2 regions of the Alicycliphilus denitrificans K601 genome follow, and region 2 is predicted to be linked to the other one. Evidence: riboswitches for the same ligand, from Rfam matches in the RefSeq annotation. Region 2 holds a riboswitch; the other holds the start of a gene.
What was found. A riboswitch is a leader RNA that binds a small molecule or an ion and turns the genes downstream of it on or off. The one in region 2 is predicted to bind thiamine pyrophosphate.
Positions count from the first base shown of each region.

Region 1: it holds a riboswitch for thiamine pyrophosphate, as region 2 does, so the genes downstream of both, thiO (glycine oxidase ThiO) here and thiC (phosphomethylpyrimidine synthase ThiC) in region 2, are expected to answer to the same signal.

Region 1 covers NC_015422.1:3,242,198-3,257,668, reverse strand. The annotation lists gene putA (trifunctional transcriptional regulator/proline dehydrogenase/L-glutamate gamma-semialdehyde dehydrogenase) at 1-1,731, opposite strand, end outside; gene ALIDE2_RS15455 (acyl-CoA dehydrogenase family protein) at 1,877-3,118, opposite strand; gene ALIDE2_RS15450 (phosphotransferase) at 3,134-4,225, opposite strand; gene ALIDE2_RS15445 (Crp/Fnr family transcriptional regulator) at 4,281-5,000, opposite strand; gene ALIDE2_RS15440 (oxepin-CoA hydrolase, alternative type) at 5,190-5,969, opposite strand; gene ALIDE2_RS15435 (3-hydroxyacyl-CoA dehydrogenase) at 5,980-7,500, opposite strand; gene ALIDE2_RS15430 (type IV pilus assembly protein FimV) at 7,578-9,596, shown strand; gene ALIDE2_RS15425 (thiamine phosphate synthase) at 9,607-10,509, opposite strand; gene ALIDE2_RS15420 (thiazole synthase) at 10,510-11,313, opposite strand; gene thiS (sulfur carrier protein ThiS) at 11,329-11,526, opposite strand; gene thiO (glycine oxidase ThiO) at 11,523-12,641, opposite strand; TPP riboswitch at 12,681-12,783, opposite strand; gene thiD (bifunctional hydroxymethylpyrimidine kinase/phosphomethylpyrimidine kinase) at 12,836-13,684, shown strand; gene ALIDE2_RS15400 (SH3 domain-containing protein) at 13,695-14,171, opposite strand; gene ALIDE2_RS15395 (purine-cytosine permease family protein) at 14,258-15,471, opposite strand, start outside.
Region 2 covers NC_015422.1:4,207,170-4,222,640, forward strand. The annotation lists gene ALIDE2_RS20015 (N-acetylmuramoyl-L-alanine amidase) at 1-658, opposite strand, end outside; gene tsaE (tRNA (adenosine(37)-N6)-threonylcarbamoyltransferase complex ATPase subunit type 1 TsaE) at 655-1,164, opposite strand; gene queG (tRNA epoxyqueuosine(34) reductase QueG) at 1,147-2,229, shown strand; gene ALIDE2_RS20030 (AEC family transporter) at 2,288-3,205, opposite strand; gene ALIDE2_RS20035 (tripartite tricarboxylate transporter substrate binding protein BugE) at 3,398-4,363, shown strand; gene xerD (site-specific tyrosine recombinase XerD) at 4,411-5,310, shown strand; gene ALIDE2_RS20045 (class I SAM-dependent methyltransferase) at 5,607-6,428, shown strand; gene thiC (phosphomethylpyrimidine synthase ThiC) at 6,440-8,287, opposite strand; TPP riboswitch at 8,374-8,484, opposite strand; gene ALIDE2_RS25310 (hypothetical protein) at 8,524-8,700, opposite strand; gene lpxC (UDP-3-O-acyl-N-acetylglucosamine deacetylase) at 8,710-9,633, opposite strand; gene ALIDE2_RS20060 (IclR family transcriptional regulator) at 9,673-10,437, opposite strand; gene ALIDE2_RS20065 (cyclase family protein) at 10,527-11,609, shown strand; gene ALIDE2_RS20070 (AMP-binding protein) at 11,621-13,339, shown strand; gene ALIDE2_RS20075 (SDR family oxidoreductase) at 13,336-14,079, shown strand; gene ALIDE2_RS20080 (ABC transporter substrate-binding protein) at 14,153-15,358, shown strand; gene ALIDE2_RS20085 (tripartite tricarboxylate transporter substrate binding protein) at 15,375-15,471, shown strand, end outside.

The DNA of each region.
Region 1 (15,471 bases), 960 kb from region 2:
GGCCACGGGCACGCCGGCATCGCCGATGCGGTTCACGAACGAGGTGTTGGCGCCGTTCTCCAGCAGGCGGCGCACCAGGTAGGCGAGCAGCGTCTCGTGGCTGCCCACCGGGGCGTAGATGCGGCAGGGGCGCGCCAGCTTGCCCTCGGCGGCGGGGCCGGTGACCTGCGCGTACAGCGGCTCGCCCATGCCGTGCAGGCACTGGAACTCGTACTGCCCGCTGTAGTAGCTGCCGCCCACGCTCTGCGCGAGCTGGTAGATGCTGGCCAGCGTCTGCGCGTTGTGCGTGGCGAACTGGGGGTAGACGGCGTCGGGCGCTTCCAGCAGCTTCCTGGCGCAGGCCAGGTAGCTCACGTCGGTGTAGACCTTGCGCGTGTAGACGGGGTAGCCCGCCAGGCCGTCGATCTGGGCGCGCTTGATCTCGCTGTCCCAGTAAGCACCCTTGACCAGGCGCACCATCAGGCGGCGGCGGCTGCGCCGCGCCAGGTCGATCAGGTATTCGATGACATAGGGGCAGCGCTTCTGGTAGGCCTGCACCACGAAGCCGATGCCGCTCCAGCCCTTCAGGCTGGGCGCGGCGCACAGGGCCTCCATCAGGTCCAGCGACAGCTCCAGGCGGTCGGCCTCCTCGGCGTCGATGTTCATGCCGATGTCGTACTGCTTGGCCAGCTCCGCCAGGTGCAGCACGCGCGGCAGCAGCTCCTGCATCACGCGCTCGTACTGCGCGCGCGAATAGCGCGGGTGCAGGGCCGAGAGCTTGATGGAGATGCCCGGGCCCTCGAAGATGCCGCGCCCGGCGGACGCCGCGCCGATCGCGTGGATGGCCTGCTCGTAGTCGCGCAGGTAGCGCTGCGCGTCGGCGTCCGTCGCGGCGGCCTCGCCCAGCATGTCGTAGCTGTAGCGAAAGCCCTGCTTCTCATAGGCGCGGCTGTTGGCCAGCGCCTCGGCGATGTGCTGGCCGGTGACGAACTGCTCGCCCATGAGCTTCATCGCGCGGTGCACGCCTTGGCGGATCAGCGGCTCGCCGCCCTTGCCGATCACGCGGGTCAGGGCGGCCGACAGGCTCTTTTCGCTGCTGGTGGAGGTCAGCTTGCCCGTGAGCACCAGGCCCCAGGCCGCCGCGTTGACGAACAGGGACGGCGAGCGGCCCACGTGGGCGCGCCAGTCGCCCTTGCTGATCTTGTCGCGGATGAGCGCGTCGCGCGTGGCCTTGTCGGGTATGCGCAGGAGCGCCTCGGCCAGGCACATCAGCGCCACGCCTTCCTGGCTGGAGAGCGAGAACTCCTGCACCAGGGCGGCCACGCCGCTGGTCACGGGCGCATCGCGCAGGCCCTGCACCAGGCGGGTGGCGAGTTCGCGCACCTTGGCCGCCTGTTCCTCGTCCTGCGTGCGCGCCAGCGGCAGCAGGGCCGGCAGGCATTCGGTCTCGGGCCGGTGCCAGGCGGCGGTGATGGCGGCGCGCAACTCGGTCTGGGGCAGGATGGACTGGGCGAAGGCGAGGAAGGGTTGCACCTCCTGGGCGGCGGGTTGTACCATTTCCGCGCCATCCTCCGGTACACCCTCGTCGGCGCCGAAGAGGCGGATGGTGGTGGCGCCGCGCTCCAGCGCGTCCAAGTATTGCACCACGGCCTGCTTGATCAGCCAGTGGGGGGTGCGGTTCATGCGTTGGGCGGCGCCGCGGATGCGCTCGCGCAGAAGGTCATCGACCTTGATGCCGATCGTGGTGGTCATGGGTGGGGTGGGTAAAGAAGGGTGCAACCTATGAGGCCTGCGAATATCGCAAAGGTTGCACCTTCTTTGTTATGGGGTAAACCCTATATTTCCAGCCCCATGCCCTGGAGGTCGCGAAGCGTGGCCCCGGATCGTGGACGGGCCCTCAGGGCCGGGTGGCGTGCTTGCCCAGCTCCCACTTGGCGATGGCGCTGCGGTGCACCTCGTCGGGGCCGTCGGCAAAGCGCAGCGTGCGCGCGTTGGCGTAGGCGTAGGCGAGCGGGAAGTCGTCGCTCACGCCGCCGCCGCCATGCGCCTGCATGGCCCAGTCGATCACCTGGCAGGCCATGCCGGGGGCAACGACCTTGATCATGGCGATCTCGGTCTTGGCGACCTTGTTGCCCGCGGTGTCCATCATCCAGGCGGCCTTCAGCGTGAGCAGGCGCGCCATGTCGATCCTGCAGCGCGCCTCGGCGATGCGCTCCTGCGTCACGCCCTGCTGCGCGATGGTCTTGCCGAAGGCGGTGCGCGAGAGCGTGCGCTGGCACATGAGCTCCAGCGCGCGCTCGGCCTGGCCGATCAGGCGCATGCAGTGGTGGATGCGCCCGGGGCCCAGGCGGCCCTGGGCGATCTCGAAGCCGCGGCCCTCGCCCAGGAGGATGTTGTCCACGGGAACCTTGACGTCGTCGAAGACGACCTCGGCGTGGCCGTGGGGCGCATCGTCGTAGCCGAACACGTTCAGCGGCCGCACGATGGTGATGCCGGGCGTGTCCGCGGGCACGACGATCATGCTCTGCTGCGAGTGCCTGGGCGCATCGGGGTCGGTCTTGCCCATGGTGATGAAGACCTTGCAGCGCGGATCGTTGGCACCGCTGGTCCACCACTTGCGGCCGTTGATGACGTAGTGGCGGCCCTGGCGCTCGATGCGCGTGCAGATGTTGGTGGCGTCGCTGGAGGCGACATCCGGCTCGGTCATGGCGAAGGCCGAGCGGATGCGACCTTCGAGCAGGGGCGTGAGCCACTCGGCTTTGATGGCCTCGCTGCCGTAGCGCGCGATGGTCTCCATGTTGCCGGTGTCGGGCGCGGAGCAGTTGAACACCTCGCTGGCCCAGAGCACGCGGCCCATGATCTCGGCCAGCGGCGCGTACTCGGCATTGGTGAGGCCCGCGCCGTGGTAGCCCGAAGCTTCGGCCGTGTCCACGGGCAGGAACAGGTTCCACAGCCCCGCGGCCCGGGCCTTGGGCTTGAGGTTCTCGATGGTTTGCAGCGGCTGCCAGCGGTTGCCGGCGGCGGTGTGGGCTGCGAGCTCCTCGGCGCAGGCTTTCTCGGCCGGGTGGATGTGGTCGTCCATGAACTGGCGCAGGCGCGCCTGCAGTTCCTTGGTCTTGGGCGAGTAGTCGAAGTCCATGCCGTTGCCTCGTTGTCAGGAATGGGAGCGCTGCGCGAACGACCAGGCCAGCTGCGCCATGGGCCGCGCCGTGGCGCCTGCGGCCTTGGCCTGGGCGCTGGCGGCGGTGCCGGCCTCCACGCGCTTGGCGATGCCCTGCAGGATGGCGGCGATGCGGAACATGTTGTAGGCCAGGTAGAAGTTCCAGTCGGCGCGCAGTGCATCGACGTCGGCGATGCCGGTGCGCTCGCAGTAGCGGCGGATGTAGTCGGACTCGGCCGGGATGCCCAGCGCGGCCAAGTCCAGTCCGCCGATGCCGCGGCTGAGCGAGGCGGGGATGTGCCAGCTCATGCAGTGGTAGGCGAAGTCGGCCAGCGGGTGGCCGAGCGTGGACAGCTCCCAGTCGAGCACGGCGATCACGCGTGGCTCGGTGGGGTGGAACATGAGGTTGTCGAGCCGGTAGTCGCCGTGCACGATGGACACGCGGCTGTCGTCGCGCGCGCTGGCGGGCATGTGGGCCGGCAGCCACTCCATGAGCCGGTCCATCTCGGGGATTGGCTGGGTGACGGAGGCCAGGTACTGCTTGCTCCAGCGGCCGATCTGGCGCTCGAAGTAGTTGCCCGGCTTGCCGTAGCCGGCCAGGCCCCGCGCGGCGAAGTCGACGGTGTGCAGCGCGGCGATCACGCGGTTCATCTCGTCGTAGATGGCGGCGCGCTCGGCCGGCTGCAGGCCGGGCAGGGACTGGTCCCACAGTACGCGGCCCTGCATGAACTCCATGACGTAGAAGGCGCGGCCGATGACCGATTCGTCCTCGCACAGCGCGAACATGCGCGGCACGGGCACGCCGGTGCCGGCCAGGCCGCTCATCACGGCGTACTCGCGCTCGATGGCGTGGGCGGAGGGCAGCAGCTTGGCCACCGGCCCCGGCTTGGCGCGCATCACGTAGCTGAGCGCGGGCGTGATGAGCTTGTAGGTGGGGTTGGACTGGCCGCCCTTGAACATCTCCACGGTGAGCGGCCCGGCGAAGTCCTCCAGGTGCCGTGACAGCCAGGCGCCGAGCGCGCCGGTGTCGAACGCGTGCTGCCCGGAGACGGGGCGGGTGCCGATGAAGTGGTCGAAGTTGCTCATGGGGGGAAGATGTCCTGCGGGAGGGAAGAGGTCTGGAAGGCGGCCGTTCAGCGTGTCAGGGGCTGGCCTCGGCAATGCGCATGAGCGCCTCGCGGTCGCGCACCACGAGCCCGCCGGGCTCGATGCGGATAGTGTCCTCGCGCTCCATGGCCTTGAGTTCCTGGTTCACGCGCTGGCGCGATGCGCCCAGCAGCTGCGCCAGCTCCTCCTGCGCCAGCTGTAGGCCGATGCGGATCTCGCTGCCGTCGGACAGGCTGGGCACGCCGTAGCTGCGCACCAGGTGCAGCAGCTGCTTGGCCAGGCGCGAGCGCAGCGGCAGCGTGTTGAGGTCCTCCACCAGCCCGAAGAGCTGGCGGATGCGCCGCGCATGCAGGCGCAGCATGGCCTCGTAGAGCTCGGTGTGCTGCGCGAGGATCTTGCGGAAGTCGGTCCGCGTCACGCACAGGATGGTGGTGTCCCCGTGCGCGTAGGCGTCGTGCGTGCGCTGGTCGCCGTCGAAGATCGCCACGTCGCCGAACCAGATGCCTGGCTCCACGTAGGTCAGCGTGATCTGCTTGCCCGAGAGGCTGGTGGAGCTCACGCGCACGGCGCCGCGCGCACAGGCGATCCAGTCTTCGGGAGGGTCGCCGCGCGCGGCGATGAGCGTGCCGTCCTTGTAGCGTTTGACGTAGGAGCATCGCAGTATGTCGTGGCGCAAAGAAGGGGAGAGGGAGGAAAACCAGCGACCGGAGTTGATCGCCTCGCGTTCTTCGATGGTAAGAATCGGTTCGTCCATGGTCTGTCGTTTGCGTGACTGGGGAGCGGACCATTGTCGCGCGCGCGGATGGCGCGGCAGGGCCGGGCTGTCATGTATGCGTCGCCACGGCGGGCGGCGCGGCAACGGGCATGCGGCGCTGCCGGCGCGCCGCATGGTTTTGGGCGTTTTAGGGCCGCAGTGCTTGTGGGTAGGGCGCTTGCAGCTACGTTATTTGTAGTTTGGGGTGCGCTTTTCGAGCGCCGCGGCAATGCCTTCCCCGGCATTCGCGTGCTGCAGGCTGCGCACCAAGTGGTCGCGCTCGTGCGCCAGCTGCTCGGTGAAGCTGCGCTGCGGCGCGTCGCCTACCAGTTCCTTGATGCTGGCCAGCGCGTTGGGCGCGCGCGCGTTCAGGCGCTGGGCCAGGGCCAGCGCCTCGTGCAGCGCGCGGCCGGGCTCGGCCAGGTGGTTGACCAGGCCGAGGGCGTGCAGACGCGGCGCCGCGATGTGCTCGCCGCACAGCAGGATCTCGCTGGCCATCTGGTGCGGAAGGCTCCGCGGCAGGTTCCAGCTCGCGCCGCCGGCGGGGGACAGGCCCAGCCGGGCGCCGCCCATGGCGAACGCCGCGTTGCGTGCCGCCACGACAAGGTCGCAGGCCAGCGCCAGCGAGAAGCCGGCTCCCTCGGCCATGCCCTCCACGGCGGCGATCACAGGCTTGGGATGGGTGCGCACGGCCTCCACCCAGTGGTGCAGCAGCTCCACGCCCTGGGCCTGCGCCTGGGCCGGCTGCTGGCGCCTGGCCTGCAGGCGCTCCAGGCTGGTCTCGGCGCTGAAGACGCCGTCCGCGCCGGTGATGACCACGCAGCGCACCTCTTCGCTGCGCTCGGCCACGCTCAGGGCCTCGATGCCGGCGGCGCAGATGGCGCCGTCCAGCGCATTGCGGGCCTGGGGCGCGCGCAGGGTCAGGACCAAGGTCTGGCCGTGGCTGGTGCTTTGCAGTTCTGCGGTCATGGCGGTCGGGTCAGGGTTCTTCGTGCGTCAGGCTCAGGCCTATGGCGCCGCGGCGGCGCAGCCAGGGGCTGGGGCGGTAGCGCGCGTCGCCATAGACGGTCTGCATGTTGAACAGCACTTCGAGGATGTTGGTCGGCCCCCAGCGGTCGCCCATGGCCAGCGGGCCCAGCGGGTAGCCCAGGCCCAGGGTCACGGCGGTCTCCAGGTCCTGCGGGCTGCAGATGCGCTGCTGGCAGATGTCGGCCGCGATGTTGACGATGGTGGCCACCACGCGCTGCGTGACGAAGCCGCCGCTGTCGCGGATCACGCTCACGGCCTTGCCGTCGCTCGCGAACAGCGCGTGCGCCGCATCGCGCATGTCCTCGCGCGTGGCGGGGTTGGTGGCCAGCACGCGGCGGCGCGTGGCCGCGTCGTCGATCAGCATGTCGATGCCGACAGTGCGCGTGGGGTCCAGGCGTTCGACCACGGCCACCGTGGTCACGTCGAAGCCCAGCGGCGCCACCAGGATCAGCGCACCCGCCGAGGGCGTGGCGCCAGTCTCTATGGTGGCGCCCAGGCTCTTGAGCAGCTGGTACAGCTCGGCGCGCCGCGCCGCGCGCGGGGACACCCAGACCGGCGGAAGGCTTGCCGGCCGGGGCGCGGGCGGCTCGGCCGGCACCTGGGCCGCGCCGTCCACGTAGCGGTAGAAGCCTTCGCCCGTCTTGCGGCCCAGCAGGCCCGCGGCCAGACGCTGCGCAGTGATCGGGCTGGGGCGAAAGCGCGGCTCTTCGTAATACTGGTGGTAGATGGACTCCATCGCCGGGTGCGTCACGTCCAGGGCGGTCAGGTCCATGAGCTCGAACGGCCCGAGCTTGAAGCCCGCCTGGTCGCGCAGGATGCGGTCCACCGTGGCGAAGTCGGCCACGCCCTCGCTCACGATGCGCAGGGCCTCCGTGCCGAAACCCCGGCCCGCGTGGTTCACGATGAAGCCCGGCGTGTCCTGCGCCATCACGGGCGTATGGCCCATGGCGCGGGCGTACTGCGCCAGGCGCGCGCAGACCACGGCCTCGGTGCGCAGCCCGGCCACCACTTCCACCACCTTCATGAGCGGCACGGGGTTGAAGAAGTGAAAGCCCGCCACGCGCTGCGGGTGCGTGAGCGGCGCCGCCAGCGCCGTGATCGACAGCGACGAGGTGTTGCTGGCCAGCACTGCCCCGGGCGCGACGATGTATTCGAGTTCGAGCAGCAACTCCCGCTTGGCGTCCAGGCGCTCGGCGATGGCCTCCACCACCAGTTCGCAGGCCGCCAGGTCGTGCAGCGAGGCGGCGCGCACGAGCCGCTCCAGCAAGACGGGCACCTGGGTCGCATCGATGCGCCCCTTGTCCGCCAGGCGCTGCCACTGCCCATGGAGATGCGTCCGCGCCGCATCGACCGCGCCGGGTTTTGTGTCAAAAAGATACACCGTGCTGCCGGCCTGGGCCGCTATCTGCGCGATACCGCGGCCCATTGCGCCCGTGCCGACGATGCCTATCGAAGTGAATGCCGCATTCATGATCAAATTATCAGACGGCAATGAGGTAGCACGAGGCTTGTGTCAAAATTGTTAAACATCTTGAAACGATTGTGATTATGCGCAATGTACTCGTGGGCGCCTGCCTGTGCGTCGCGGCCTCTGGCGTGGCGGCGCTTTCGCTGGGGGCGAGCCGCGGCGCAGTGGTGCTCGGGTCGGCGATCGACCTCGGGTTCGAGGTGCGGCCCGATCCGGGCAAGGATCTGGCGTCCTCGTGCATCTCGGCGCACCTGGTTTCAGGCACGACAAGCATTGCGGACTCACGCGTCCGCGTCACGCCTGTCGAGGGCGGGGTCATCCCTATGGTGCGCGTGCAGGCCACCATGGTGGCCGACGAGCCCGTGCTCACCGTCACCATCGCGGCAGGGTGCGAAGGCCGCGTGACGCGCACCTACACCTTCCTGGCCGACCTGCCGGCCGCTGGCGCCGCGAACACGCAGGGCCCCCTGGACATCGGTCGGCTGGGCACGGCCGACCCGGGCACCTTCGCCGCGCGCCCTGCAAATGCGGTTGCGGCTGCGGCGGGCCCGCGTACACCGGCCGCCGCGGGCGCTGCCGCCGTGCAATCCCTCGTCCGCCGCGAGAAGCCCCAGGCTGGTGCGTCCGCGGGCCAGGCGGCCGACAAGCCGGCGCGGCCGCGCGCGCGGGCCACGGTGCCGGCGCCTGTGCCGACCGCGGCCGCGCGCCTCATCGTGGAGCCGCTGGACCTGTGGCTCGACGCCCCCCTGGAGCTGCGCCTGTCGCGCGAGGAACCGCTCTTGCTCTCCACCCCCGACGAGGCCCGGCGCGCAGAATTCGCGGCGCTGTGGAAGGTGCTCAACAGCTCCCCCGCCGACCTGCGGCAGTCCATGGAGCGCCTGGGCAGGCTGGAGGCCGATGCGGCGGCGCACCGCAGGCAGGCGGACGCCGGGCGCGCGGAGGCGAGCGGGCTGCGCCAGCAGCTCGAACAGTTGCAGTCACAGAGCTTTTCGGCCGGCGTGGTCTACGCGCTGGGGGGCGCGCTGGTGCTGGCCCTGGCCGCGATCGCCTGGCTGCTGCGGCGCACGCGGCGCGAGGCGCTCCAGGCATGGCACAACTCCGTGGCGCTGAGCGAGGGGCTCAAGGACGGCGCCGTGGTCTCCGAAGGGCCCGATGGCAAGGTCCGCTGGCAGGTCGAGCCCGAGGCGGCTGACACCTGGCATCCCAGCTCGGTGCCACCTGAGGAACTGCAAGAGGCCGGCCCGGGCCCGTCCGATGCGCCCGACACCATTCCCCCGGCCCCGGCGCAAACGGCCGCGCCGGAGCCTGCCGCCCGGCTGGCTGCGCCGCGGCAGCAGGCCATCCAGCCCGAGGGGCTGTTCGACATCCAGCAGCAGGCGGAGTTCTTCATTTCCATCGGCGAGCACGAGCAGGCGATACAGGTGCTGCGCAGCCACATCGCCGAGCAGGGTGACGCGATGCCGGCCGTGTACCTCGAACTGCTGCGCCTTTTCCAGATGCTGGGGCGCACGGACAGCTTCGAGCAACTGCGCAGGCAGTTCCAGGAACGCTTCAACGTGCAGGTCCCGCGGTACACGCAATGGCATGAAAGCGGGCATGCGCTGGAGGACTACCCGGAGGCGCTGGCGCAGATCGAGGCGCTGTGGTCTTCGCCCGAGGTGCTGGGGGTGCTTGACGGATTCCTGTTCCGCCGCGGCGATGGGCGGGACGCGCAGCGGTTCGATCTGGCCGCCTTCGACGATCTGCTGCTGTTGCTGGCCATCGCCCAGACCACGCCCGCGCACCTGCGCGGCGCGCCGCCGCCGCGCGCGCGCACGACGCCCCTGGGCCCTGCGGCCGCGGTCCCGCGCTCGCTCGACTCCATCGTGGGCGACTTGTCGCTGATGCCGTCGGGCTACGACGTGCTGGCAAAGCAGCCGTCCGTGGAGGACATGCTCGACGTCGACCTGTCGGAGCCCGCGCAATTCACGCTGCGCGACCACCAGCCGGAGGCCGGCGCCGCTGCGCCGGCGCACGGCCAGTCCGTGGGGTTCGCCATGGACGACGACAAGCTGGAACTGCGCTTCGAACTGGAGCGCATGGAAAACCGCCGGTACTGAGCAGCAGCGGCTATGCCTGCATCGCGCGCATCAGCCGTGCGGCAGAGGCTTCCGGCTCGTCGGCATTGACCAGGGCGCGCACCACGGCGATCGAGCCCACGCCGGTGGCGAGCACCTGGGGGAACTGTTCCAGGCCAATGCCGCCTATGGCCACCTGCGGGTAGCCGCGCATCAGCCGCGCATAGGCCACCAGCCGCGCCACGCCCTGGGGCACGGTGGCCATTTTCTTGAGCGTGGTCGGGAAGACCGCGCCCATGGCGATGTAGCTGGGGCTGGCGGCATCGGCGCGCACCATCTCGGCGTAGCCATGGGTGCTCACGCCCAGGCGCAGCCCGGCCTCGCGGATGGCGCGCAGGTCGTCGGGGCCCAGCGCGTCCAGGTCTTCCTGCCCCAGGTGCACGCCGTAGGCGCCGGCGTCGATGGCCGCGCGCCAATGGTCGTTGATGAACAGCAGTGCCGGCGTGCCCCGCACGGCCTGCACGGCGGCCTGCACCTCGCGCGCGATGGCGGCGCCGTCCTGCGACTTGTAGCGCAGCTGCACCGTGGGCACGCCGGCGCGCGCCATGCGGCCGACCCAGGCGGCATCGGGCAGCACGGCGTACAGGCCTAGCTGCTGCGGGCAGGGCGCGAAGGGCCGGGCATGGGGGCGCGGCTGCAAGCCGAAGTCCGCGGGGTCGTCAGGCCAGCGGGCGGCGTCGAAGGATCCCAGGCGCCGCGTCTGCGCGGCCCAGGCGCGGGCCAGGCAGCCGGCGTCGTGGGCGATGAAGCCCAGCGCGCTGCAGGCGGCCAGGGCCGCGCGGTATACGGGCTCGTCCGTTGCGGTGGCGGGCACGGGCTGCGCCGGGAAGTCCGCGTAGGCGGCGCCGTGGTGGTGCACGATGGCCTGCACCATGGCCTCATGGCTTTCGTGCATTCAGGCTTCCTGCGCGTGGTGCCAGAACGGCGTGCCCAGCACGGGGGTGCTGGGCTGGGCCGATTCCCGCGGCTGCATGGCGCCGGCCAGGTGGGCGGCGCGGCCCGCGGCCACGGCGTCGGCAAAGGCGCCGGCCATGCGCACGGGGTCGGCGGCCTGGGCCACGGCGGTGTTCAGCAGCACGCCGTCGAAGCCCCACTCCATGACCTGGCAGGCGTGCGAGGGCAGGCCCAGGCCCGCGTCCACCAGCATGGGCACGTCCAGACGCTGGCGCAGCGTCTGCATGGCGTAGGGATTGACGGGGCCGCGCCCCGTGCCTATGGGCGCGGCCCAGGGCATGATGGCCTGGCAGCCCACGTCCACCAGGCGCTGGCACAGCACCAGGTCCTCGGTGCAGTAGGGCAGCACGTAGAAGCCGTCGCGCACGAGCTGCTCGGCTGCCTGCACCAGGTTCAGCGTGTCGGGCTGCAGCGTGTAGTCGTCGCCGATCACCTCCAGCTTGATCCAGGGGGTGTCGAACACCTCGCGCGCCATGTGGGAGGTGGTGATGGCCTCCTGCACGCTGTGGCAGCCGGCGGTGTTGGGCAGCACCGGCACCTGCAGTTCCTTGAGCATGGCCCAGAAGCTCTTGCCCTGCTCGATGCTGCCCTGGCGGCGCAGCGCCGCCGTGAGCATGGCCGGGCGCGCGCGCTGCACGGCGGCCTGCAGCGCGGCGGGCGAGGGGTAGCGGGCCGTGCCCAGCAGCAGCCGGCTTTCGAAGCGCTGGCCGTACAGCACCAGGGCGTCGTCGTTGGGAGTGTTCATGGTGTCTGGTCGCTTTCAGCCGCCGGTGACCGGGGCAATGATTTCCACGCTGTCGCCGGCCTGCAGCAGGTGCGTGGCGTAGGCCGCGCGCGGCACGAACTGCAGGTTGACGGCTACGGCGAACGGGGGCGTGGGGTCGAGGCTGGCCACGGCGTCGGCCACGCTGGCGCCGTCGGGCAGCTCCACGGGGTTCTGGTTGATGAGGATGTTCATGCAGCGGTTGCGGCGCCGCCTTGCAGCGCGAGTTCGAAATCGGGGGCCAGCGCCGATTGTCCCTCGCCCAGCAGCTGCATGACCACGTCCAGCATGGCCGGGGCGATCATGAAGCCGTGGCGGTACAGGCCGTTGACCTGCAGCACGCGCTCGCGCGGCATGCGGATGGCGGGCAGGTTGTCGGGCAGGGTGGGGCGGCACTGGGTGGTCAGCTCGGTGATGCGCGCCTCGGCGAAGCCCGGGTGCACGGCGTAGGCGGCGCTGAGCAGCTCCAGCGTGGAGCGCACGCTGGCGGGCGAGAGGTCCTCGGACTCGATCTCGGTCGCGCCGATGACGAAGCGGTGGTCCTCCTTGGGCGCCAGGTAGATGGAGTAGCGCGGATGCACTAGGCGCGTGGGGCGCTGCAGCGTGACGTCCGGCGCGTGCAGGCGGACCACCTCGCCGCGCACGCCGCGCAGGTCCTGCCACTGTTCGCGCGCGCCCAGGCCGCGGCAGTCCAGCAGCCAGTCGGGCTGGCCGGCGGCGCCGGGGGCGAAGTCCTGCGGCGCGCGCGCGCTGTGCCAGTGCGTCGCGACGCCCAGCGCGTCCATGGTGGCGGCCAGGGCGTCCAGGAGCTGGCGGTTGTCCAGCTGGCCCTCGCCGGGCAGGTACAGGCCCTGGCTGAAGCGCCCGGCCAGGGCCGGCTCGCGCTCGGCCAGCGCGGCGGCGTCCAGCGGCTGCATGTGCGGAAGCTGGGGAACGGCGCCCTGGGTCTGCTCGAACTTCTGGCGCAGGCGCGCGGCCTCGGGCGCGTCCTGGCGGTGCCAGACGATCAGCGTGCCGTTGTGCTGGAAGTACACGGGCTGCACCAGCTGGGCCAGCAGCCCGGGCCAGCGCGCCAGGGAATGCTGGCCCATGCGCACCACGCCCGGCTCGGCCACGATGGACTCGGCCAGCGGCGCCACCATGGCGGCGGCCACGTGGGCGGCGCTGGTGGCGCCGTCGCGGCTACCGGCCTCGTGTACCTCGACCTTGTGGCCCTGGCGCGCGAGCGCCACGGCCAGCAGCCGGCCCATCAGGCCGGCGCCGAGGATGGTGATGAAGGAGGGGGATCGGAGGGATGGGTGCGCAAGCATCGTCGTTCAAGTCCTGTATGGAGGACAAAACGGGGCTGGGCACCGGTGCTGGAAACTCCCCACGCCAGCATGACCTGGATCGGGTGTGAAGGGTATTTCTCAGTCGCCCGCCGACATGGCGGGGACACCCCTGTTTCGTCCGTGGCGGCAATTACAGCACAGCGGTAGTGTCCTTACGGTCGATAATTTTTGTCATGACGCAAGAAACACCTACTTCCACCCGGCGCTATGCGCGCGTGCTGTCCATCGCGGGCTCCGACAGCGGCGGGGGCGCGGGCATACAGGCCGATCTCAAGACCTTCTGCGCGCTGGGCTGCTATGGCATGACGGCGATCACCGCCATCACGGCGCAGAACACCCAGGGCGTGCGCGCCATCCACGGTGTGCCCACCGACATCCTGCGCGCGCAGATCGACGCGGTGGTCGAGGACATAGGCGTCGATGCCGTGAAGATCGGCATGCTGCACGCGCCCGAGGTGGTGCAGGTGGTGGCCGAGGCCATCCGCCGCCACCGCCTGCCCAGCGTGGTGCTGGACCCGGTGATGGTGGCCACCAGCGGCGACAGGCTCATTGCCGAGGAAACCGTGGGCACGCTGGTGCGCGAGCTGTTCCCGCTGGCCGCGGTGGTCACGCCCAACCTGGACGAGGCCGGCTGGCTGCTGGGCCGCCCGATCACGGGTGAGGACGAGCTGGGTGCGGCCGCCGGCGACCTGCTGGCCCTGGGCGCGCGCGCCGCGCTGCTCAAGGGCGGGCACCTGCCGGGCGAGCGCGTGGTGGACCTGCTGGCGCTGCCCGGGGGCGAGCGCCACCGCCTGGCCTCTGCGCGCATCGCCACGCACAACGGCCATGGCACGGGTTGCACGCTGTCGTCCGCCATCGCTGCGCACCTGGCGCTGGGCCTGCCCCTGGTGCGGGCTGTGGAGGAGGCGCGCGCCTACATCCTGGGCGCGATCGCCGCGGGTGCCGACGTGCGCACGGGCCACGGCCACGGGCCGCTGAACCACGGCTACGCGCCGCAGCCCCAGCGCATCCTGGAGGGCTGAGCCGCAGGCTCTACCAGCCCCAGGTGAGGCGCTTGGCCACCCAGCCCTTCTGGCCGCCGTCGCGCTGCACCTTTGCCCAGGCGCCGGATTGGCCCAGGCTGCGCACCACTTCGTGCTGCTGCAGCGTGCCCACGATCTTGTGCTGCGTGCCCGGGCCGGCGCGCAGGCGGGCGCTGGGCGCGGTCACCACGCGGTGCGGCGTCTTGCTGGTGAGCGGGGCGAACACCCAGCCGAGCGATTCCTCGAAGTCGCGCACCTTGAGCCACTGGCCCCGGCGCTGCTCGACCTGCAGGGGGTAGCCCCGGCCCAGCTCCCAGCGCGTGTCCGAGCGCGTGGTGGGCTGCGCCCGCACGTTGACTGCGTTGCTCTTGATGCTGACGAATTCGCGCGCCCCGGCCGTGGCCGGGGCCAGCAGCGGCGCGGCCAGCGCGAGGGCGGCCGTGGCGGTGGAGAGGGTGCGGGCGAGGCGGGACGGTGCGAAGGACACGGGCGGCGGCTCCTTGATGGGTGAACGGGGGAATGCCTTGGGAGAGCCCTCCGCGCGCCCGAAGTTCCGCCTGCGTGGCGACGAGCTCAGCCGCGCGGGCGCGTGAGGTAGGCCAGCGCGAAGCACAGCGCCAGCGTGGGCAGCGCCGCGCCCAGGGCCGGCAGCGCGCGCGGCAGCAGGTGGTAGCAGGCGATGCCAGCCAGCCACAGCGCCACGGGCAGCCCGTGCACGCCGGCGGCGCGCTGCAGCGCCGCGTGCGCCGGAACGCCGAAGGCCAGGCGCCCCAGGATCACGCCGAACAGCGGCACGAAGACCGAGCTGAGCAGCAGCAGGAACGGCTCCAGGCTGTGCATGGGCAGCACCAGGGCCAGCGCGGTGCACAGCGCGGCCAGGCCCAGGCCCCAGCGGCGCACGCTCCAGCGCGGGCGCAGGCTGTGCGCCGAGACGGCACCGGAGTACATGTCGCCGTAGGCGTTGTCCACCTCGTCGATGAGGATCAGCGACAGCGCCAGCAGCCCGCCCTGGGCCAGCAGCAGGGCGGTCACCAGGTCCTGGCTGGGCAGCACCAGCGCCACCAGCACGCCCAGGCAATAGCACCAGATGTTGGCCAGCGCGTAGCCGATCCAGCTGCCGCGCAGGGCGTCCGCGCCGCTCACGCCGTGGCGTGCGTAGTCAGCCACGAGCGGCAGCCACGAGATGGGCATGGCGATCACGAGGTCGAGCGCCGGCATCACGCCCATGCCGCCGTTGCCGCGGCGCTGCCAGATCTGGGCCAGGCCCTGGGCCTGCGCCATGGCGATGAACTGCCAGGACAGCCACAGCAGCGACAGCACGACGAGCGGCAGCGCCACGCGCGCGATGACGCGGCGCACCAGCTGCACCATGGAGCCGCTGATGAGCAGCAGCACCACGCCGCCCCACAGCAGCGTGGCGGCCACGGGCCATGCGCCGGCGGCGAGCATGCCGGACTGCCGGCCTATGGCCACGGTGGCGTCGCGCATCACCACGAGCTCGAACGTGCCCCAGCCCACGAGCTGCACGATGTTGAGCACGATGGGCAGACCCGCGAAGCGCCGACCGTAGACGGCGTGCATCAGCCCCGCGCTGGCCAAGCCGCTGTCGCAGCCTATTTTTGCCACCCAGCCCAGCAGCCCCGCGCCGATGACGGAGCCGACCACGACGGCCAGGAGCGCCTGCTGCGTACCCAGGGCAGGCATCAGGTAGGCGCCCACCTGCATGACCAGCAGCCCCACGCCCAGGCTGAACCAGAGCGATGCATGGTCGTGCCAGCGGAACACGC
Region 2 (15,471 bases):
CGCCGCGCGTGCGGGGCGGCGCGGCCGGCGCAGGCGCGTTCCCCGGCGCGGGCGGCGTTGGCATGCCCGGCTTGAGGCTGTGCTGCGCGATCAGCTCGTCCAGCGGGTCCGGGGCGGGCGCCTTGGCAATGTCCGGCGCGGCCGGCTGCGGGGCGCCGGCGGAAGATCCGGCGTCGCGCAGGCGCTCGGCGATCAGGGCCTCCAGCGGATCGGGCGGCACTGCGGGGTAGAGGTCGAACACCAGCCGGTGCTGGTAGGCGGCGACGGGCTGCAGCGTGAACACCTGGGGACGCGCCGCCTGCTTGAGATCCACCACCAGGCGCACCACGCCGGGCGCGTACTGGCCCACGCGGATGCCGGCGATGTTGGGGTCGTCGGGCCGCACCTTGGCCACCAGTTCGCGCAGCGAGGGGTCAAGGTCCAGTCCCTCGATGTCCACCGCCAGGCGCGGCGGCGTGGGCACGAAGAACTGCTTGGCGACGAGCTGGCGGTCGGATTCGATGGTCACGCGCGAATACTCGGGCGCGGGCCACACGCGCACAGCCACGATGGTGGCGCCGCGTGCGATCTGCTGCCGGCCCAGCAGCAGTACCAGGCTGCCCGCCTGCAGCAGCGTGCGGCGGGTGTGGAGCGGGTGGGGGAGGGGCGCGTCGCTCATGGGGTGTCGAGTCCTTGCAGTATGGCGCTGCCCAGGGGCGTGTGCGCCTGCAGAGTCACATGCCGGGCCAGATCATCCTCTGCTTCAATGTAAAGAGCAATATCCGCTGGCGGAGCAAGGGAACCGGCATTGTCCGGCCATTCGGCCAACTTCAGGCCGGGGCTGGCGAAGATGTCGCGAAAGCCGGCGTCCTCCCACTCGCGCGGGTCGTGGAAGCGGTAGAAGTCGAAATGCCATATGAACAGCCCTGGCGCCTGGTGCGGTTCGACCACGGCATAGGTCGGGCTTTTGATGCGCCCGGCCACGCCCAGGGCGCGCAGCAGGTGGCGCACCAGGGTGGTCTTGCCCGCACCCAGGTCGCCGTGCAGGGCAATGAAGGCGTTGGCCAGGCCCGGCTGCGCGGCCAGCCGCGCGGCGAAGCGCGCCGTGTCGTCCTCGTCCTGCCAGCGCAGCGACAGGCGGCGGGGCGTTTCTACAATCGGGTGTTGATGGTGTGCAGCAGTCAACTCGTTCCTCGGATCCAGGGCTGGGCGCGCGAGCTGGGATTCTCCCAAATCGGCGTGGCCGGCGTGGACCTGTCCGCCGCCGAGCCTGGATTGATGCAATGGCTTGCCGAAGGTTTCCATGGCGAGATGCATTACATGGCCGCCCATGGCCTCAGGCGCGCGCGCCCGGCCGAGCTGGTGCCGGGCACGGTGAGCGTGATCACCGCGCGCATGGACTACCTGCCGCGCACCACGCCCGAAGGCTGGCAGGCCGTGGAGTTCGAGCGGCTGCGGCGCCCGCAGGAGGCCATCGTCTCCGTCTATGCCCGGGGGCGCGATTACCACAAGGTGCTGCGCGCGCGCCTGCAGAAGCTCAGCGACCGCATCGCCGAGGCCGTGGGCCCGTTCGGTCACCGCGTGTTCACCGACTCGGCCCCCGTGCTGGAGGCCGAGCTGGCGCGCCGCAGCGGCCAGGGCTGGCGCGGCAAGCACACGCTGGTGCTCTCGCGCGAGGCGGGCTCCATGTTCTTCCTCGGCGAGATCTACCTGGACATGGCGCTCGCGCCCACGGAGCCCGTCACCGCGCACTGCGGCAGCTGCCAGGCCTGCATGGACGTGTGCCCCACGCAGGCCATCGTGGCGCCGCACCGCGTGGACGCGCGCCGCTGTATCTCCTACCTGACCATCGAGCACGCGGGGCCCATCCCCCCGGCGCTGCGCCCCCTCATGGGCAACCGCATCTATGGCTGCGACGACTGCCAGCTGATCTGCCCCTGGAACAAGTTCGCCCAGCCCAGCAGCCTGCCCGACTTCGACGCGCGCGCTCCCCTGGAGGGGCAGCAGCTGGCGCAGCTGTTCGCATGGGACGAGGCCATGTTCCTGCGCATGACCGAGGGCGGGCCCATACGCCGCATAGGGCACGAGCGCTGGCTGCGCAACATCGCCGTAGCGCTGGGCAATGCGCTGCGCGCCACGCGCGATGCCGGCGAGGCCGGTGCCCTGCGCGCCGCGCTGGCAACGCGCGCCAACGACGCGAGCGCCCTGGTGCGCGAGCACGTGGCCTGGGCGCTGGCGCAAGGAATTTGAAAGAAAATTGGCTCTAGCGCCCGTGTATCAGGCGTAAGCAGCTATCAATAGGGTAGCATCAGCGCAGCATGCCGAGCGCGAACGTCAGGCTCGCCACCCCCAGCACGGTGGACAGCGTCACCAGCCCCGCCACGTAGGCGCCGTTGTAGCCCATGCGCGCCGCCAGCACGTAGCAGCTGGAGGCCGTGGAGACGGCGCAAAAGGCCATCAGCACGGTGGTCTGCGTGGCGTCGAGCCGCAGCAGCCGCGCAAAGGCCCAGGCGATCAGGGGCTGGGCCAGGTGGCGTATGAACAGCACCGACGCCGACAGCAGCTTGCTGCGCGTGAGCAGGCCGAACTGCATGCCCGCGCCCGCGGCCATGAGCCCCAGGGCCAGCGAGGCGGCGCCTATGCGGCTGACCGAGGGCTCCAGCCACGGCGGTATGCGAAAGCCCAGCAGATTGGCCACCAGGCCCGTGACCGTGGCGATGATCAGCGGGTTGCGCAGCAGCTCGCGCACGAAGCCCTGCTGGCTGCCGCGCGCCATGGGCCACACGGCCGCCACGTTCAGCACGGGTACGCACACGCCGATGAGCACGGCCACCATCAGCAGGCCCTGGGCGCCGGCCAGGCGGTCGGCCAGGGCCAGCACGATGAAGGAGTTGAAGCGGAACGCCACCTGGGCCGCCGCCGCGTGGTCGCGCCGGTCGATGTGCCGGCCCAGCCAGGGCAGGTGCGGCAGGCTGTAGGCCAGCGCCACGCCGCACAGGCCGGTGCCCAGGCCCGCGGCGACCAGGCTCGCGGCCTCGCCCACGTCGATGGGGCTCTTGACGATGGACTGGAATAGCAGCACTGGGAACAGCAGGTAGTACACCAGGCTTTCCACCGGCTGCCAGACGCTGCGGTTCAGGGGCGTGTAGCGGCAGATCAGGTAGCCGCACAGGATCAGGGAGAAGTCGGGGAAAAGGAGCTGCGCGTAATTCACGGCGCGCAGCATACCGTGACGACGCGTGTCGCGCAGGCGACGCGGCGGCACGCGGCCATGGGGCGTCCGGGCGGAAAAACGCGGGAAATCACTGGCAGATCGGGGTGCCGGAAGGGCCCACTCGGGCGCCCGGGTGCCTTAGGATCGCCGCCTACCCCTTTCTGGCATTTTTTACCCAACACGATTGGGATGAGGAGATCTCACATGCAACGACGCAACTGCCTGGCCCTGGCCCTGCTGGCGGCGACGGCCGGCACGGCCTTCGCGCAGGCCTACCCCAACAAGCCCGTCAAGCTGCTGGTGCCGTTTGCCGCCGGCGGCACGACGGACATCATCGCGCGGGTCATCGCCGACCCGCTGTCGCGCGCGCTGGGGCAGTCGGTAGTGGTCGAGAACCGCGGCGGCGGCGGCGGCATCATCGGCGCGCAGGAAACCGCGCGCGCCACGCCCGACGGCTACAACCTGGGCATCGCCACCGTGTCCACCACGGCCGCCAACCCGGCCATCAACACCAAGGTGCCGTACAACCCGCTGACGGACTTCACCCCCATCATCAACATCGCGGCCACGCCCAACATCATCGCGGTGCATCCGAGCTTCCCGGCCAAGGACTACAAGTCCTTCCTGGCGGAACTCCAGAAGAACCCGGGCAAGTATTCGTACGCCTCGTCGGGCACGGGCGGCATCGGCCACCTGCTGATGGAGCTCTACAAGAGCCTCTCCAACACCTTCGTCACGCACATCCCCTACCGCGGCGCGGGCCCGGCCCTCAACGACACGGTGGCCGGCCAGGTGCCCATCATCTTCGACAACCTGCCCTCGGCGCTGCCGTTCATCAAGAGCGGTAAGCTCGTGCCCATCGTGGTGTCCGCGCCGCAGCGCGTGGCGGCCCTGCCCAACGTGCCCACCTTCAAGGAGGTGGGCCTGGAGCCCGTCAATCGCATGGCCTACTACGGCATCCTGGGCCCCAAGGGCCTGCCCAAGGACGTGGTGGACAAGATCAGCGCCGGCACCAAGAAGGCCCTGGAAGACCCCGCCGTGCGCAAGCGCATCGAGGACACCGACTCCATCATCGTCGCCAACACGCCCGAGCAGTTCGCCGAGCAGATCAAGGCCGAGTTCGAGATCTACAAGCAGGTGGTGCAAAAGCAGAAACTCACGCTGGAGTAAGCTGCTCCTTTCTATGGATCAAGGCCGCTCTCGGGCGGCTTTTTCACATGCTGCCCGAAAGCCAGAACGCCATCGACTCGTTCCTAGACGCCCTGTGGCTGGAGGATGGCCTGTCGCGCAACACCCTGGCCGCCTACCGCCGCGACCTCTCGCTGTATGCCGGCTGGCTGGCGGCGCAGCAGCCGCCTCTGGCGCTGGACGCCACGGCAGAGCACCATCTGAGCGGTTACTTCGCCGCGCGCCATGCCCAGACGCGTGCCACCTCCGCCAACCGGCGCCTGACGGTGCTGCGCCGCTACTTCCACTGGGCGCTGCGCGAGCGGCGCATCGCGCAGGATCCCACGGTGCGCCTGCTGGCCGCGCGCCAGCCGCTGCGCGTGCCCAAGACGCTGACGCAGGCGCAGGTGGAGGCGCTGCTGCACGCCCCGGACACGGCTACCGCCCTGGGCCTGCGCGACCGCACCATGCTCGAACTGATGTACGCCAGCGGCCTGCGCGTGAGCGAGCTGGTCACGCTCAAGACCTTCCAACTGGGGCTGGCCGAGGGCGTGCTGCGCATCACCGGCAAGGGCGGCAAGGAGCGGCTCGTGCCCTTCGGCGAGGAGGCGCGGCGCTGGCTGGAGCGTTACCTGGCCGAGGGGCGCGGCGCCATCCTGGCGGGCCGGCAGACCGACGACCTGTTCGTCACCCAGCGCGGCAGCGCCATGTCGCGCGTCATGTTCTGGGTCATCGTCAAGAAATGCGCGCAGCTCGCGGGCATCACCGCGCCGCTGTCGCCGCACACGCTGCGCCATGCGTTCGCCACGCACCTGCTCAACCATGGGGCGGACCTGCGCGTGGTGCAGTTGCTGCTGGGGCATGCCGACATCTCCACCACCACCATCTATACCCACGTGGCGCGCGAGCGCCTGAAGCAGCTGCATGCGCAGCACCACCCGCGCGGGTGAACCGGCGCGCTAGGGCGAATCGACATTCAAACACCCCCGTCGCCAAGGTCCTGGGCAGCCAACGGCTAGGCGCGAGACGCGCCGTGTATCGGGATACACCAGCGGCGAGCAACGACGCCGGAGGCTGCCCAGGGCCTTGGCCCGAAGGGTTGCCCATAGCGGCCCGCCATGCGTCGTTGCTCCTCGGTTGCTGGTGCCACCAGCGTCCTCCTCGCGCCTGGCCTGGCGGGCCGCTATGGGCAACGACGGGGGTGTTTGAATGTCGATTCGCCCTAGGGCAACTACCGGAGACTCTCATGACCATTCTCGAAGCACCCGCCATCGACTATGCGGCCATCAAGCAGCGCCAGCAGGCCGTCTGGTCCTCGGGCGACTACGCCGTCATCGGCGCCACCCTGCAGATCGTCGGCGAGAACCTGTGCGAGGCCGCGGACCTGCGCGCCGGCAGCGCCGTGCTGGACGTGGCCGCCGGCAATGGCAACGCCACGCTCGCCGCCGCCCGGCGCTTCGCGCGGGTCACCTCGACCGACTACGTTCCCGCCCTGCTCGAACGCGGGCGCGAGCGCGCCGCCGCCGAGCGCCTTGCGATCGAGTTCCGCGCGGCCGACGCCGAGGCCCTGCCGTTTGCCGACGCCAGCTTCGACGCCGCCCTGTCCACTTTCGGCGTGATGTTCGCGCCCGACCAGGAGCGCGCCGCCGCCGAACTGGTCCGCGTGGTGCGCCCCGGCGGGCGCATAGGGCTGGCCAACTGGACGCCCGACGGCTTCGTCGGGCTGCTGCTGAAGACCGTCGGCCAGCACATGCCGCCGCCGGCCGGCCTGCGGCCGCCGGTGCGCTGGGGCACGCCGCAGGGGTTGCGCGAGCTGTTCCCGGGCCAGCAGGTGCGGGCCACGCCGCGCGACTTCATGTTCCGCTACGAGTCGCCGCGCCACTGGCTGGAGGTGTTCCGCGCCTGCTACGGGCCGGTGCACCGCGCATTCACGGCGCTGGCGCCGGACCGGCAGGAACTGCTGGCGCGCGACATCCTCGCGCTGCTGGAGCGCTTCAACCGCGGCAGCGCACGGGCGCTGCTGGTGCCCGGCGCCTACCTGGAAGTGGTGATCACGCGCGGCGCCTGAGCGCCGTCATGTCAGCCCCGGACCGGATGGATGGGCACGTAGAGCTCGCCACCCGCGCGGTTGAACTCCGCGGCTTTTTCCTGCAGGCCCTGCTGGGCGAATTCGCGCACCTCCTGCGTGATCTTCATGGAGCAGAACTTCGGCCCGCACATGGAGCAGAAATGCGCCACCTTGGCCGCGTCCTTGGGCAGGGTCTCGTCGTGGTACTCCTGCGCGGTCTCGGGGTCCAGGCCCAGGTTGAACTGGTCCTGCCAGCGGAAGTCGAAGCGCGCCTGGCTGAGCGCGTCGTCGCGCGCGCGCGCGCCCGGGTGGCCCTTGGCGACGTCGGCGGCGTGCGCGGCGATCTTGTAGGCGATGATGCCTTGCTTCACATCGTCGCGGTCGGGCAGGCCCAGGTGCTCCTTGGGCGTCACGTAGCACAGCATGGCCGTGCCCATCCAGCCGATCATGGCGGCGCCGATGGCCGAGGCGATGTGGTCGTAGCCGGGCGCGATGTCGATGGTCAGGGGGCCGAGGGTGTAGAACGGCGCCTCGTGGCAGGTCTTGAGCTGCTCGGTCATGTTGGCCTGGATCATGTGCATGGGCACGTGGCCGGGGCCTTCGATCATGGTCTGCACGTCGTGCTTCCAGGCCACCTGGGTCAGTTCGCCCAGCGTGTGCAGCTCGGCGAACTGGGCCTCGTCGTTGGCATCGGACGCGCAGCCGGGGCGCAGGCCGTCGCCCAGGCTGAAGGCCACGTCGTACTGCTTCATGATGTCGCAGATGTCCTCGAAGTGCTCGTAGAGGAAGCTCTCCTTGTGGTGCGCCATACACCACTTGGCCATGATGGAGCCGCCGCGCGAGACGATGCCGGTGCGCCGCGCCGCCGTGAGGTGGATGTAGGCCAGGCGCACGCCCGCGTGGATGGTGAAGTAGTCCACGCCCTGCTCGGCCTGCTCGACCAGGGTGTCGCGGAAGATTTCCCAGGTGAGGTCCTCGGCGATGCCGCCCACTTTTTCCAGCGCCTGGTAGATCGGCACGGTGCCGATGGGCACGGGCGAGTTGCGCACGATCCAGTCGCGCGTGGTGTGGATGTTCTTGCCGGTGGACAGGTCCATCACGTTGTCGGCGCCCCAGCGGATGGCCCAGACGAGCTTTTCCACCTCTTCCTCGATGCTGGAGGTGACGGCCGAGTTGCCGATGTTGGCGTTGATCTTCACGAGGAAGTTGCGCCCGATGGCCATGGGCTCCACCTCGGGGTGGTTGATGTTGGCCGGGATGATGGCGCGGCCGCGCGCCACCTCGTCGCGCACGAACTCGGGGGTGATGACCTGGGGGATGCTGGCGCCCAGCGGGTTGCCGGCCAGGCGCTTCTCGCGGGCGGCGTCCTGCAGGTATTGCGCCATCCACTCGCGCCTGCCATTCTCGCGCAGCGCCACGTACTCCATCTCGGGCGTGACGATGCCGCGGCGCGCGTAGTGCATCTGCGTGACGTTGGCCCCGGCCTTGGCGCGGCGCGGCTGGCGCTGCAGGGCGGCGGCCTCCAGGCGCAGGGCCGCCAGTCGGGCGGCGTCCTCGCTCCTTTGCCCATCGTCGAGCGCCACCGGCTTGCGGCCTTCGTAAACCTCGCTGTCGCCGCGCTCCTCGATCCAGGCGCCGCGCACGCTCTGCAGGCCGCGCCGCACGTCGATCGTGGCGGCGGGATCGGTGTAGGGGCCCGAGGTGTCGTAGACGCTCACCACCTCGCCGTTGGTCAGGCGAATGTCGCGCACCGGCACGCGCAGGTCAGGGCGGCTGCCGGTGATGAAGGACTTGGCCGAGGCGGGAAAAGGCTCGCGCGTGCGGGCCAGCAGCTGGGAAAACGAATCGGGGGCGTTCATGGCGGGCATTCCTCAAAGGTTCTGGATGGAATGCTCCGCAATCGGCAGGACGGCCGGCGCGCATGCACCACGGCACGCGCGACCCCCCATCCCACTGCAGCTCTTCTTACGCTGGTACTAACCAGATCAAGTTCGCGGTTCTGGCGGTCGTGGTCCGCCATCTCAGCACGCCATTACGTGCACCCCGGAGCAGGGCAAAGTATAGGCGACTTGACTTGATCTGCGGCAATCAGGCCCTAGAGCACGCGTTCGAGGATCAGCACCAGGAAGAACATGGCCGCCGCGATGACGGTCCACTTGACGGTCACGAGCCCGAAGCGCTTGTAGCGCTGCTGGCCCGTGGCCGCGAAGAAGGCGAACGACACGGCCGCCACGAGCAGCAGCAGCATGACGGCCCAGCGAAAGAGCAGCATGGCGGCCCGCTACCAGGCGCGCGCCGGCTGGGCGAAGCCCGTGGGCGCCTGGCGCTCGTTGTCGAAGCTCACGACCTCCCAGGCGTCAGGCTGGGCCAGCAACGCGCGCAGCAGCTGGTTGTTCATGCCGTGGCCCGAGCGGAAGGCGCTGTAGGCCGCCAGCAGCGGCTTGCCCACGAGGTACAGGTCGCCCATGGCGTCCAGGATCTTGTGCTTGGCAAACTCGTCGTCGTAGCGCAGGCCGTCGGCGTTGAGCACCTTGTAGTCGTCCATGACGATGGCGTTGTCCAGCCCTCCGCCCAGCGCCAGGCCACTGGTGCGCAGCATCTCCACGTCCTTGGTGAAGCCGAAGGTACGCGCGCGGGCGATGTCGCGCGCGTAGTTGCCGCTCCCAAGGTCGAACTCCACGCTCTGCCCCGTGGAATCGACGGCGGGGTGAGCGAAGTCGATCTCGAAGCGCAGCTTGAAGCCGTGGTAGGGCTCCAGGCGCGCCCACTTGAGGTTGTGCCCTTCGCCCTCGCGCACCTCGACGGGGCGCGTGACGCGGATGAAGCGCTTGGGGACGTTCTGCAGCTCGACGCCCGCGCTCTGCAGCAGGAACACGAAGGACGCCGAGGAGCCGTCAAGGATGGGCACTTCCTCGGCCGTGATGTCGATATACAGGTTGTCCAGCCCCAGGCCGGCGCAGGCCGACATGAGGTGCTCCACCGTGTGCACCTTGGCACCGCCCGCGCCGATGGTGGAGGCCATGCGCGTATCGACCACGGCCGTCGCGGTGATGGGGATGTCCACCGGCTCGGGCAGGTCCACGCGGCGGAACACGATACCCGTGTCCGGCTGGGCCGGGCGCAGCGTCAACTCGACCCGCTGGCCGCTGTGCAGCCCCACGCCAACGGCGCGGGTCAGGGTCTTGATGGTGCGTTGCTGGAGCATAGAAGAGAGATTTTAGTTGGCAGGTCCTACGCCTGCTGCTCAGTATCTGAATAAGCGTATCGCCGGCGTCTGCAGCTCTTCCTCCAGAACCCGGAAGACGGCTTCCTTGTGCCCGTCCGTCATTCTCGACGCATGGGTCGCTACGCTGATGGCGGCGACGTGGTCGGCCTGGACCCGGATGGCGACGCCGATGCCCACGGCGCCCGTCGTCAAAAGGTTCTCGCTCTCCGAATGCTGTAGCTTGCGCGTGAACGCCACCATCTGCCACAGGCGGTCCTGCGTGATGCCCGCGGCCTCGTAGTCGAGGCAGCGGCGCTCGTAAATCTGCTTCAGCTCCCTGTCGCGCAAGGTGGCCGCAAGGGCCAGGCTGGCCGTGCCCTGGCCCAGCAAGCGAATCTGGCCCGTCATCAGGCTGTGTGCATGCAGCGGGTGATCGCCCGCCTCCACGTGCAAGCAATGCGCAAAGTCGCCAATGCGCACGATGAGGAATACCGAATGGCCGGTGCGGCGGGCAATGCGCTCCATGACGGGACGGCAGGCCTCGAAGATGGGGGGTTTCGTCATGGCGGACATGCCCGTGAACATGGCCTCCACGCCCAGCCGGTAGCGGCCGCTGCTCTCGTCCTTCGCGGCAAACCCCGATTGCGTGAGCACCATCAGCAGCCGCCGTGCCGTCGTCCTGTTGAGCCCGGCCAGCTGCGCCAGCTCGTTGATGGCCAGGCCCTGTACATGGTGGCCGGCGATCAACCGCAGCACGGCCACCAGACGGGCAGGACTCTGCGCTCCGGGAAACCCCGAGTTCATATCGTGAACATCCTGCCCATCCAACTTTGCCATCCCTCTCCCCCCCGGCCCATAGTGCGCCCGTCAGCCCGCTTCCACAGGAACATGAGATGAGCACTTACCGGCCCGTACACGCACCCCACATACCGCCCGTCGTCGGGGATGGAAGGACGCCCCGCTGGACACGGCGCCCGCCCCAATCGAACTGGGGAGACTTCGGCCCGGACGACCAATACGGTCGCCTGAACTACCTGGACGCCGAAAAGGTGAAACAAGCCGCGCTGGAAATCCAGACCGGGCAGCGGTTCTGCCTGAGCCTGCCGCTGAACCTCCCCGGCGGCAACGCCCTCAACCCACGCCGCCATCCTCCCGTCATCAAGCCATCCACGCGCCCGCAAGGCCCCGGGATGAATTTTGCGCTCTCCCAGGAGAACCCGAACTACACCGACGTGATCAGCGACGACTACGCGCAAATCTACCTGCAGTACTCGACCCAGTGGGACGCCCTGTCGCATGTCGGCAGCCATTTCGACGTCAATGGCGACGGCATCGACGAACTGGTCTACTACAACGGCTTCCAGGCGGGCATAGACATCCTGGCCCCCAAGGACCTGCCCGGCATGGATGGCCAGTCGCGCGCCAAGGCACTGGGCGTGGAGCGCCTGGCCGAGCAGGCCATCCAGGGCCGGGGCGTATTGGTCAATCTGCGCAAGCATTTCGGTGACGGCCACACCCTCGTGTCCGGCAGCATGCTCAAGCGCGTGCTGGAGCAGGACGGCATCGAGGTGGAAAAGGGCGACATCGTCGCGCTGTACACCGGCTTTTCCGACGCCCTCATCGGGTGCAACGGGCAGCCCCGCGCCGACATGGCGGAGACCGTCTGCGCGGTGCTCGACGGACGCGACCCGGAACTGCAGCAGTGGATCATCGACAGCCACATCGCCAGCCTGGTGGCGGACAACTACGGCATCGAGTCCGTTCCGGGCCGCCCCGTGGACGGCTCCTGCGCCTTCCTGCCGCTGCATGAGCTGTGCCTGTTCAAGCTCGGCATGCCGTTCGGCGAGCTGTGGTACCTGCACGAACTGGCGCAATGGCTGGAGCAGGCCGGCCGCTACCGCTTCATGCTGACGGCCCCTGCCTTGCGGCTCCCCGGCGCGGTAGGGTCCCCGGTGACGCCGGTTGCCACGGTGTGAGGGCCGACCCCATGGCCTCCATGATTCCGGGTGCGCAAGAAACCGCCGCCGCGCGCCCCGCCACCCTGGGCGGCATGCTCGCGCTCGCTCCTGCCGACGCGATCGCCCTGACCTTCGAACACCAGACGCTCACCTACGCCCAGCTGCGCGAACAGGTGGCGCACATGGCCGGCGGCCTGCACGGGCAGGGGCTGCGGGCGGGAGACGTGCTGGGCATCTGGCTGCCCAACACGCCGCGCTGGCTCATCCTGCATCTGGCCTGCGCCTCGCTGGGAGTGGCGACCCTGAGCCTCAACCTCAAGCTGGGGGTCAAGGAACTGGTCAGTTTCATCGACCGGTCGAAATGCAAGGCCCTGGCATTCGACCGCGGCATCGCCAACGCCCACGCGCTGGCCGGCAACGCCCCGCCGGGCGACGGCGCCGGCTTTCCGGAGGGCAACAGCCTTGCCCGGGTATGGCAGCAGCATGCCGGCTCCCTGCAGCTGATCATCGATGCGTCGGTGCATGCGGGGGATGCCGATGCCCCCGGCTGGCCTGCGCTGGCGCAGCAGATGCCGACGGCCCCTCATCGCGCGCCCGGCTGGATCCGGTGGGAAGCCCTGGCCGCGGCGCCCATGGCCTCGGACGGCGACCCAGCCACGCTGGCCCGCAGCGCCTGCATCATCCTGTCTTCGTCGGGAACGACCAGCATGCCCAAGCTGATCGTCCACAGCCAATCCAACGTCGCGCTGCACTCCCAGGACGCAGCTGCCGGCTTTGCCGTCGATGGCGGCAGCGCCACCTTGCTGGCGCTGCCCATGTGCGGCGCGTTCGGCTACTGCGCGACCATGGCGACGCTCGCGGCCGGGGCCAGGCTGGCGATGCACGAGGCCTTCCATCCCGCGCAGGCCGCCGACGCGCTGCGGCAGCAGGCCATCACCCACATGTTCGGTACCAACGACATGGTGGACAAGATGATCGCGCCCCTGCCCGCGGACTGGCGCCCCAGGGCGCTGCGCTTCTTCGGGCACGCCAACTTCGTCCCCGGGCTCGATGATCTGCCCGCCAAGGCGCAGCAACTGGGCATTCCCATGGTGGGCTGCTTCGGCATGAGCGAAATCCTGGCGCTGTTCGCCCACCAGGACCCGGCCGCGCCGCTGGAGCGGCGCTCCCAGGCGGGCGGCTTCCCCATCACTGCGGGCGCCGAGGTGCGCGCCCGCCTGGTGGAGACCGGGGCGCTGGCCGCGCCCATGGAGCCGGGCGAGCTGGAGTTCCGCGGCCCCCACATGATGCGGGAGTACCTGGGCAATCCGGAGGCGACGGCACAGGCATTCACCGACGATGGTTTTCTGCGCTCGGGCGACCTGGGCTACGTGAACGGCGACGGAGGCTTCACCCATGTGTCGCGGCTGGGCGACGTGCTGCGCATCGGTGGTTTTCTGGTCAACCCTGCCGAGATCGAAGAGGCCGTCCTCAACGCCAGCGGCGCCAGTGCCTGCCAGGTCGTCGCCGTGAATGCGGCGGGCAGCTCCCGGCCCGTCGCCTTCGTGATTCCGGACGCCGGGGAGACCATGGACGAAAGCGCCGTCAAGGCCCTGCTGCAGCAGCAGATCGCCCGCTACAAGGTGCCGATCCGCATCTTCGCCGTCGATGCCTTCCCCTGCACCACGGGGCCCAACGGCACGAAGGTCAAACGCAACGAGCTCCGTGAGCTCGCCCAATCGCTGCTCGCACAGGAGGCATCGAAATGAGTCCGACACCCCAGCAAACCACCCGGCGCGTCCTCGTCACGGGCGCCAGCCGCGGCATTGGCCGTGCCGCCATGCGCCATCTGGCCGATGCCGGCTACCAGGTCGTCGGCCTGGCGCGCCATGCCCCTGGCGATGCGCGCCCGGACGAGCGGTTCGTGCAATGCGACCTGGCGGACCTGGAAGCCGCGCGCCAGGTCGTCGAAGGCCTGGCCCGGGAGGGAGGTTTCTACGCCCTGGTCAACAACGCCGCCATCGCCCACACCACCAGCATCGCCGACACGCGGGTCGCCGACATGAACGAGGCCATGGCCCTGAACGTCAACGCCGCGCTGGTCTGCCTGCAGGCCCTGATGCCCGGCATGCGGCAGGCCGGCGCGGGCCGCGTGGTGAACATCTCTTCGCGCGCGGCCCTGGGCAAACCCAATCGCACCGCGTACAGCGCAACCAAAGCGGCCCTGATCGGGATGAGCCGGACCTGGGCGCTGGAGCTGGCCCCGCACAACATCACCGTCAACGTCATCGCGCCCGGCCCGGTGGCCACGGAGCTGTTCAAGCAGGCCAGCCCGCCCGGCGCCGAGCAGACCCGCGCCCTGCTGGCCGCGGTGCCGCTGCAGCGCATAGCGGAACCGGAGGAAATCGCCCATGCCATCGGCTTCCTGCTGCATCCGCTGGCGGGCTACATGACCGGGCAGACGCTGCACATCGACGGCGGCCTGACCATCAGCGCCGCCCGGCTGTGAAGCCCGGCAGCAGCGGCCCATCGCTTCCCCCCAACCAACCATCCATCACACAAAGAGAGAAGGAGACGACACCATGTCATTCAGACACCATTGCGCCGCGGCCGCGGCCGCGCTGCTGTGCACGGCAGCCCAGGCGCAGGGCAGCCAGCCCGTGCGCATCGGCCTCATCGTGGACCAGTCCAGCGTGTACTCCGCCGTCACGGGCAAGGGCAGCATCACGGGTGCGCAAATGGCGATCGAGGAGCATGGCGGCAAAGTGCTCGGGCGCACCATCGAGCTGCTGAATTTCGACCACCAGAGCAAGGCGGATTCGGCGGCATCGAAAGCCAGGGAGTGGTACGACAACGGCGTCGATGCCATCCACGAGGCAAGCGGCTCCGCCGCCGCGCTGGCCGTGCTCAACGTAGCCAAGGAAAAGAACAAGGTGCTGGTGATGAGCGGCCCCGCCAGCGACCGCATCACGGGCGACATGTGCGCTCCCACCGTGGCCCATTGGGCATACAACTCCCATGCGCTGGCCAACACCGTCGGCAAGGCGGCGGCCGAGCGCTTCGGCAAGAACTGGTTCTTCATCGCGGCCGACTACTCGGGCGGCCAGGACGTGGTCAAGGCCACGACCCAGGCCATTGCAACCGTGGGCGGCAAGGTCATCGGCGAGGCCAAGCACCCGCTGAACGCATCCGACTTCTCGTCCGCCGTCGTGCAGGCCCAGTCCAGCAAGGCCGACGTCGTGGGCCTCGCCAATTTCGGCAATGACCTGGTCAACTCGATCAAGGCAGCGCGCGAGTTCGGCATCAAGCCCGACGGCAAGCAAAAGCTGGCCAGCCTGCTGATGTACATCACCGACGTGCACTCGCTGGGCCTGAAGACCGCGCAAGGGATGCTGCTGTCCGAAGCGTTCTACTGGGACATGAACGACGAGACGCGCGCATTCGCGAAGAAGTACTTCGCCAGGATGAACGCCATGCCCAACATGAGCCAGATGGGCGTCTATTCCTCGGTCAAGCATTACCTCAAGGCCATCGAGGCGGCCGGCACGACGGACGCCGGCGCGGTCATGGCCAAGATGCGTGAATTGCCCGTGAACGACGTCTTCGCCAAGAACGGGAAGCTGCGCACCGACGGGATGATGGTCCACGACATGTACCTCTTCCAGGTCAAGACGCCGGCCGAATCGAAATACCCGTGGGACTACTACAAGGTCATGGGCTCGGTGCCTGCCGACAAGGCCTTCGTGCCGCTGAGCGAGTCCAGTTGCCCGCTGGCGAAGAAGCCCTGAAACAGGAGACGCCCCCATGCATCTCTCCATGCTCAAGCGCGCCGCCGTACTGGCGTGCGCCACCGTACTGGCTCTGCCGGCCTTCGCCGCGGAGGACTATCCCAGGACGCCCA